Regions from separate parts of the Anaeromusa sp. genome, predicted to be linked through region 1. Evidence: riboswitches for the same ligand, from Rfam matches in the RefSeq annotation. Region 1 holds a riboswitch; the other holds the start of a gene.
What was found. Region 1 has a riboswitch for thiamine pyrophosphate ahead of thiC (phosphomethylpyrimidine synthase ThiC). Riboswitches for the same ligand answer to the same signal wherever they lie in the genome.
Positions count from the first base shown of each region.

Region 2: another riboswitch for thiamine pyrophosphate. It lies ahead of cytX (putative hydroxymethylpyrimidine transporter CytX); the one in region 1 lies ahead of thiC (phosphomethylpyrimidine synthase ThiC).

Region 1 covers NZ_JAQUZF010000013.1:22,824-26,811, forward strand. Annotated here, with positions in the region: gene tsaE (tRNA (adenosine(37)-N6)-threonylcarbamoyltransferase complex ATPase subunit type 1 TsaE) at 1-254, opposite strand, end outside; gene thiL (thiamine-phosphate kinase) at 254-1,252, opposite strand; gene thiC (phosphomethylpyrimidine synthase ThiC) at 1,428-2,729, opposite strand; TPP riboswitch at 2,839-2,940, opposite strand; gene PHF27_RS03465 (GerMN domain-containing protein) at 3,011-3,592, opposite strand; gene PHF27_RS03470 (N-acetylmuramoyl-L-alanine amidase) at 3,589-3,988, opposite strand, start outside.
Region 2 covers NZ_JAQUZF010000033.1:3,201-7,188, forward strand. Annotated here, with positions in the region: gene cytX (putative hydroxymethylpyrimidine transporter CytX) at 1-1,197, opposite strand, end outside; gene thiM (hydroxyethylthiazole kinase) at 1-4, opposite strand, end outside; TPP riboswitch at 1,286-1,396, opposite strand; gene PHF27_RS06410 (ABC-F family ATP-binding cassette domain-containing protein) at 1,548-3,104, shown strand; gene PHF27_RS06415 (methyl-accepting chemotaxis protein) at 3,122-3,802, opposite strand; gene PHF27_RS06420 (amino acid ABC transporter permease) at 3,910-3,988, opposite strand, start outside.

The DNA.
Region 1 (3,988 bases):
TCTTCTAAGCGATACAGATCAAAGTGATACATTTCCCCTTTGCCGCTTTGGTATACGTTCATTAACGTAAAGGTCGGGCTTGTTACATCCTCCGCCACGCCTAGACCGCTAGCCAAGCCTTGCGAAAAAAGTGTTTTCCCCGCCCCCAGGTCACCGGAAAGACAAAGCACTTCTTTGCCGCGCAGCAACGTTCCCAGACGCTGCGCCAGTTTCCAAGTTTCCTCCGGCGACGCCGTCTTCCATTTCCAAGACATTACAAATCCTCCTGTTGGAAATGATTATACCCCCGCGGCTGCAGCAGCGCCCGCTGCCCGTCGCTCTGACGCAAATAGACTCCCTGTCCCCGGCTGACTGTGCCGATCACCGCCAAAGGCAGCTGCGGCATCTCACGTTGCAGCTGCGCCAGCGTATCCGGCGACATCGTGCTAAGAAGCTGGTAATCCTCGCCGCCGTAAAGAGCCCATTCCAAAGGATTGATCCGAGCCCGCCCCGCAGCCTGCAGCACCTCTGGCGAAAGCGGAACGTCAGCCGCCCGCAGTTCTATAGACACCCCGCTGGCTTCGGCGATTTCATTGGCCTCACTGGCCAAGCCGTCGCTAATGTCATTGAGGCTGTTTATGCCGGCTTCGCCTAGTATCTTGCCCCAGGCAACTTGCGGTCTAGGACGTAAATGCCGCTCTTGCAAAGGCTTGGCCCAAGGCTCTTCTTGGGCTTCCTTTTGCCCCAGCAGCCACAGCCCTGCGGCAGAATCGCCCACCGTACCGGTCAAGGCCACTACATCGCCGCACTGAGCGCCGCTGCGGTAACATACCTTCTGAGGCAGCGCCTCGCCGGTAACAACCACATTTAAGACCAATCCTTGCAAGGAGGAAACAGTATCCCCGCCAATAATGCCCACGTTATATTCTTTAGCCAGCGCCCGCATGCCTTGATAAAGGTGTTGCACAAATTCCACCTGGCAGTCCTGAGGCAGCGCCAAAGAAATCAACGCATGGCGCGGATTGCCTCCCATGGCGGCAATATCGCTGAGATTGGCCGCCATAGCCTTCCAACCAAGGCTCCAAGCATCGGTAGTGGTCAAAATAAAATGCACGCCTTCCACCAGCATATCGGTTGTTAACAGCGTCACATGATCTGGGGTCGGCTGCACTACAGCGGCGTCATCGCCAATACCGACAATCACCCCAGGAGTCTGAGTTTCCTCCTGGAGTAAACGAATCAGGCCAAATTCGCCTACTTCGCATATTTTCATAGTCTTATAGCTCCCATCCTAAAAAGATAGCATCTGTTTTGTTTATTCTTGACCAACAAGCAATTCCCTGCTGAAAAAAGAAAGCCGAGGGCCCCTTTCTAAAGAAAGAGTCCCCCGCTTCATTGCGGTACTTCTATAAACAGATGCCAGGATCAGAGAATCTATAAGCGTCCTTTTAGCAAGAACCGCCCGATTTTCCCAGATGCTCGCTGACAATCTTCATGGCGCAATAATCGCCGCACATGGAACAAGCTTCCGCGTTGCCGGCATTTCGCTCCTGCCGATAGCGGCGCGCTTTTTCCGGATCCAAAGCCAAAGAAATCTGGCCTTCCCAATCCAAGGCTTTACGGGCTTTCGCCATCGACAAGTCCCACTCTTTCGCACCAGGCACGCCTTTCACAATATCCGCAGCATGAGCGGCAATCCGCGAAGCCATTACGCCTTCACGTACATCGTCAATGGTCGGCAGCGCTAAATGTTCCGCCGGCGTCACATAGCACAAGAAGTCAGCTCCTGCAGCCGCAGCCAGCGTACCGCCAATGGCGGCCGTAATATGATCATAACCTGGGGCCACATCGGTAACCAACGGCCCCAGCACATAGAACGGAGCGCCTTTGCAAAGGCGCTTCTGCAGCTTCACATTGGCCTCAATCTGGTCATAAGGCACATGACCGGGTCCTTCCACAAGCACCTGCACGCCTTTGGCCCAGGCGCGGTCAACTAGCTCGCCCAAAATCAGCAATTCCTGCAATTGACCCCGGTCAGTGGCATCCGCCAAACAGCCGGGACGCAACCCGTCGCCTAAGCTGATGGTCGCATCATGACGCAGACAGATGTCCAGCAAATCATCATAACGCTCATACAAGGGATTTTCCTTATTATTATGGAGCATCCAGCCAGTCAAGAACGAACCGCCGCGGCTGACAATGTCCATCACGCGACCTTCCCGGCGCAGCCTGCCGATGCTTTCCATCGTAATGCCGCAGTGAAGCGTCATAAAATCAGCGCCGTCCGCCGCCTGTTTCTCAATGACATGCAGCATGTCGTCTGCAGTCATCTCCATAATGGAACCCTTGCTTTTAATAGCTTCCACCGTAGCTTGATAGATAGGTACTGTACCAACAGCAACGGTCGAGCGTTCAATAATCGCTCGCCGGGACGCGTCAATATTATCGCCAGTAGACAAATCCATTACCGCATGGGCCCCTGCAGCAATAGCTGCATCCAGCTTAGCCAGCTCCGGCTCTAAGTCCGGGAAGGCACTGGACGTGCCGATGTTAGCATTTACTTTGGTCGAAAGGCCCTCGCCAAAACCAAACGGACGCAAGGACGTATGATTGACATTGGCGCATATCGCCACCGTACCTGCCGCCACTTTTTCTCGCAACGCCTCTGGCGCCATCCCCTCCGCTTTAGCTACTGCGGCCATAACCTCGGTAATCTTGCCTTGTCTTGCCAACTGCATTTGTGTTGCCATGTTTTTTCCTCCTTCTCGTTCCAGCTTGCGCCGGACGGCATGCAGCCGCTAAGAGAGAGTGGCGATAATACAAGGGACCCTCTCCGCAAAGAGAGGGTTGCAAAATCTTTACGATTTTGTCCCACTTCCCTACGCTGGCATTACCCAGAATCAGGTTCCAAGGGTCAACCGCCGCAGCAGTTTCTCAGCTTTCGCTCCCCTAGTGGCTACTATGCAATTATTTACTAGTTATTGTAGCATAACAAAGCCGCCGAAGCAATCGGCGGCTTGCGAAGGACGAGCTAGCGTTTAATTATTTTTTCCGAGCGACTCAGGGGTTCGCTAATGTCCACATGCCCCTGCAATGTAGCGCGGCGCTTGCCTTCCACTAAAAACTGCACGCTTTGCACTTCGGGAAATTCCGTCAACGTGTTCACAATAGCCGCCACTAAAAGACGTTCGCTCGTAGAGCCAGCGCTCTGGGCAATCGCCTCGCTAAAATCCACGTAAGCAATTTCGTCCTTAACCCACAGCCCCTTGATTTTTGCTTCCTTGGGCAACAAACCCACCATACCGTTTCCATGAGGCGGAGCCGCCAGCAGTTCCATGGCGGTTCGGGCCGGGTGATCATTTTTCTTCACTTGAAAAACTTCCGGCAGCAGCCATTTGGCATCGTTAGACCCTCTGTATACCTTTATGCGCATTGTACCCGGCTCCGGCTGCGACGTATCCCCCGGCGGCACAAGCACGGCTGCCGGAGGCGTTGCCGCCGCTCCAGGCGTTGTTGCCGGCGTCTGCGCCGCTGATGGTTTCATGTCGCTTGCGCAGCCGCCTAAAAAGAGCGCCGCCATTAAAAAGCAAGCTATGGTTATATCCCGCATCATTGGACACCCCCTGACGCTGCGGCCTTGCGGAAAAAGCTATCCAAGCCCATCACAATGGCGTTAGCCATTTTTTGTTGAAACGTCGGCGAGGCCAATAAACGTTCTTCTTCCGAATTGGAAATAAAGGCTAATTCCACTAAGGCAGCCGGCATAACCGTCCTTTTGATTACATAAAAATTAGCTGTATTGGCCCCTCGGTCATTGCGCCCGCCGGCATTAAGCAGCTGCTCCTGCAAACAATCCGCCAGCATGCCGTCGTATTTCGTCTTCTCATAGTAGAAGCTGCTAGTACCGCTAGCCGTGGCGCTGCTAAAAGAGTCGTTATGAATACTGACAAACGCATCCGCTTTAGCGTTGTTCGCCACTGCCGTCCTCGCACTCAGCTCTTCTACATTG
Region 2 (3,988 bases), on a different contig from region 1:
CCATTTGGCCGCAAACCTCCCTACGAGGATATAAGTAAACGCAGTGGCAAACATGACCGGCACAGTAGCGCCGACCATAAGATCAAGCTTGAGCAGCTGATAGTAAAGCGCGACGCCCAAAGCCCAAATGACTAGTGCCAGCCAGTTGACCATGAGGCCGGGACGCAGCTGGCGGTTGCCTAAGAGAAAATAGTCGCTGAGCAGGATTGCGAAGAGCGGTGCGAAGACCGAACCGATTAGGAGCAGAAACCCTTCGTATTGTTCCATGTCGACGCCGAGAGCCAGCAAGGTACCGGCGACGGTTACTGCTAAAGCCGCGTGCTTTTCATTAAACCCCGGCAGCAGCGTATGTACGCTGACGCCGGCGGAGTAGGCGTCCATAAAGGTGGTGGTAATGGTGGCTAAAAGAACGATGGCTAAAACGGAAAGCCCCAGATTGGCCGCCAGCAGCATGCCTGCGGGGTCAGCTTGACCTGCGACAAGAGCTACGCTAAGGCCGATAATGTACATCCAGCAGCTGCCGAGAAAATACCCCAGGCCGCTGCCCCAGGCGGCTCCTTGACCGGAACGGGCGAAACGGGTGTAGTCGGCGATAAGAGGCAGCCAGGAAAGGGGCATAACCACGCTGAGCTCAAAGCCAGCGCCAAAGGGCATGCCTCCTGCGGCGGGTTTGCTCAGAACCGTAGTGTCGGCAAAGACAACGCTGCTCATGACGATGGTCAAAGCAAATAAAAGCAAAGCGGCAGCCATATTAGCTTTTTTCCAGCCGGTTTCGCGGCCCAAGACAATCCAAAGCAGCACCAGCGCGCCCACAAGAAGGCACCAAAGGCCATATTGATCGATTTGCCAAAGGTGGCGGCTGGTTTCGTTCAACGAGCGGGCGGCGGCCAGGATCATAATTGAGGTCCAGCCAACCAGCTGCAAAATATTGAAGAGAGAAAACAGTTTGGCCCCGTAGACGCCAAAAGAAATGCGTGTGGATTCAATAGCGGAAAGTCCTTCGCGAAAGCCGATCAGCCCGCAGAGAACCAGCAGCATTGTTCCTAGAGCGTGGCCGCCTAAAATAGCCAGTAAGCCGTCTTCAAATCCTAGGGGAGCTAAGAGGCCTCCGGCCAGTATTTCCGCCATGGAAACGGCGGCGCCGAACCAGAGGAAGAAAAAATGAGGAAAACGAATGGTTTTTAACGGTGTTTGCATGAAGATACCTTCTTTCTTTTTTGCAAAGCAAGCAAATGAACAAGGTGAGGGAAAAACAAAAGCGCATTCTGCGGAGAATGCGCTTGCATGGCATGCATGGGAGCTTTTCCTACGCTGGTATAATCCAGATCAGGTCAAAGGGTCACGGAATGAGGATCCGTATCTCAGCCAGCCGCTTCTGGCCCCCCTAGCTTGCTATATGATTCTAAATTTTATCATAGCACGATGCCTGCAGCCTGGCAAGAGAACGAGTGGCGAAAAGCACTTTTCCTTTGACAGCCAGGGCTTCGACACGTTAAAATATAAGCTATCTGTGAGTGAATGAGTATGAATTTTTCAAGGAGAAAAACATGAGCGTATTGACCGTTGAAAACGTGTCCCAAGGCTTTGGGGCTCGTCAGATTTTGCAGGACGTATCCTTTCGTCTGCTTAAGGGAGAGCATGTAGGCTTGGTTGGCGCCAATGGCGAGGGAAAGTCTACCTTTTTGAATATTATTACCGGCCAACTGACGCCGGATGAAGGCAAAGTGGCCTGGTCTAGTCGGGTAACGGTGGGGTACTTGGATCAGCATACGGTTCTTAGCCGGGGCAAGAGCATTCGGGAAGTGCTGCGGGAAGCCTTTCAGGCGATGTTCGATATGGAAGCGGAAATGTTGGCTTTGTATGAGAAAATGGGCGAGGCTTCTCCAGAAGAAATGGACGAAATGATGGCCTCTGTGGGTGAGATTCAAGACGCTCTGGAACATAGCGGCTTTTATATTCTGGACGCTAAAATTGAGGAAGTGGCGAACGGCCTGGGTTTAGGTGAAATCGGTCTGGATCGAGATGTGGCGGATCTGAGCGGCGGCCAGCGGACCAAAGTTCTGCTGACCAAGCTGCTTTTGCAAAATCCCACTATTTTGATTCTTGATGAGCCTACCAATTACTTGGACTTTGAGCATATTGAATGGCTTAAGGGCTACTTGAAGGCATATGAAAATAGCTTTATTCTTGTTTCTCATGACATTCCTTTCTTGAATGAAGTGGTCAATGTCATTTATCACGTAGAAAATACCGTGTTGACTCGCTACAGCGGTGACTATGATCAATTCCAGGCGGCCTATGCGGTGCGGAAGAACCAGGAGATCCGGGCCTATGAACGGCAGCAGCAGGAAGTAGAACGCATGGAGGATTTCATTGCCCGCAACAAAGCCCGCGTAGCTACGCGCGGCATGGCTAACAGCCGCAAGAAGCGCCTGGATAAGATGGAGATTTTAGAAAAACCCAGGGAAAAGATGACTGCTTCCTTTTCTTTCCGCGAAGCCCGTACGCCAAGCCGAACCATTGTCGAGGCGAAAGGTCTGGTGCTGGGCTATGATGAGGCGCTGACCCGCCCCGTGGATATCTTGCTTGAACGAGGCCAGAAGGTAGCGATCCGGGGCGTCAACGGCCTGGGAAAATCTACACTTCTTAAGACGCTGTTGGGAGAAATCAAACCCTTTGCCGGCGAGGTCGTTCAAGGAGAATACCTGTTTACTGGTTATTTTGAGCAGGAATCCACTCGCCACAATACCAATACGGCTATTGAAGAGGTCTGGCAGGAATATCCCGGCATGACCAATTATGAAGTGCGGGCGGCCTTGGCGCGCTGCGGCCTGACGAATGAGCATATTACCAGCCAGATCATGGTGCTCAGCGGCGGGGAAAGCGCCAAAGTACGCCTATGCAAGCTGATGCTTAAAGAAATCAACTGGCTGGTGCTCGACGAGCCGACTAACCATTTGGACGTGGAAGCCAAAGCCGAGCTCAAGCGGGCGCTGCAGGAATTTAAAGGAACTGTTCTCTTGGTGTCCCATGAACCGGAGTTTTATGAAGACTGGGTAACCCACATCTGGAATGTGGAAGATTGGACAACCAAGATCGTTTAAATGAAAAAACCAGCGTTTTACGAAACGCTGGTTTTTTCATGGCACATATGTTTTTCTGCGAGCTTAGAAGTGTTTTCAATCCCGGAAACGACCACTTGCATAGAGCTTTCCACTTTGGTGAGAATGTCGGTGATCTTTTTCGTGGCTTCAACGCTGTTGTCGGCCAGCTTGCGCACCTCGCTGGCTACGACGGCAAATCCTTTTCCTTGTTCACCGGCGCGGGCCGCTTCGATGGCGGCGTTGAGGCCCAGGAGATTGGTTTGTTGGGAGACGTTTTTGATGAAGTCAATGACGTCGTGAGTCTTATGGATATGTTCCTTGGCTTCATCTGTAGACTGGCTTAAGGCTTGCAGCTGCCCGCCTAATTCTTCATACATGAGAACCTGCGCTTTTAAGAGGTGGTATAAGATGGAGGTAATATAGCCGTCAACAAGCTGTACTTTGTCTGGTTTATATTCTTCAATTTGCCGCTGTACTTCCGGATTGCCGGTAATGTTCAAAACCACATCGACCACAGGATTATGCAAGGCTTCTTTTAAATTCTGGTAAGTAGGGATTCGTAAGCTTTTGGCCAATTGAATGCCAACGACGTCGGTTTTGACGTCGACAATACCTGCTACTGATACCTCGGAGATATTTTGAAATAGTTTTAGTAGTTCAGCGCCGCTGCGGCCGCCTCCAACCAGCAGTAAATGCATGGGAACCTCTCCTTTGTTTCATTCTTGCTTTGTAAGCTTAGTTCGCTGCAAAAGAGAAAGAACCCTGCCTAAGGCGGGCTCTTTCTCTTTTTTCTTTACATTATGTCTTATAAACTGCGCAGCAACCGCTGTTGTTGTTGCCGGGCCCACTGGGACAAGGAATAGTTCAAGATAAAGTAGGCGCAG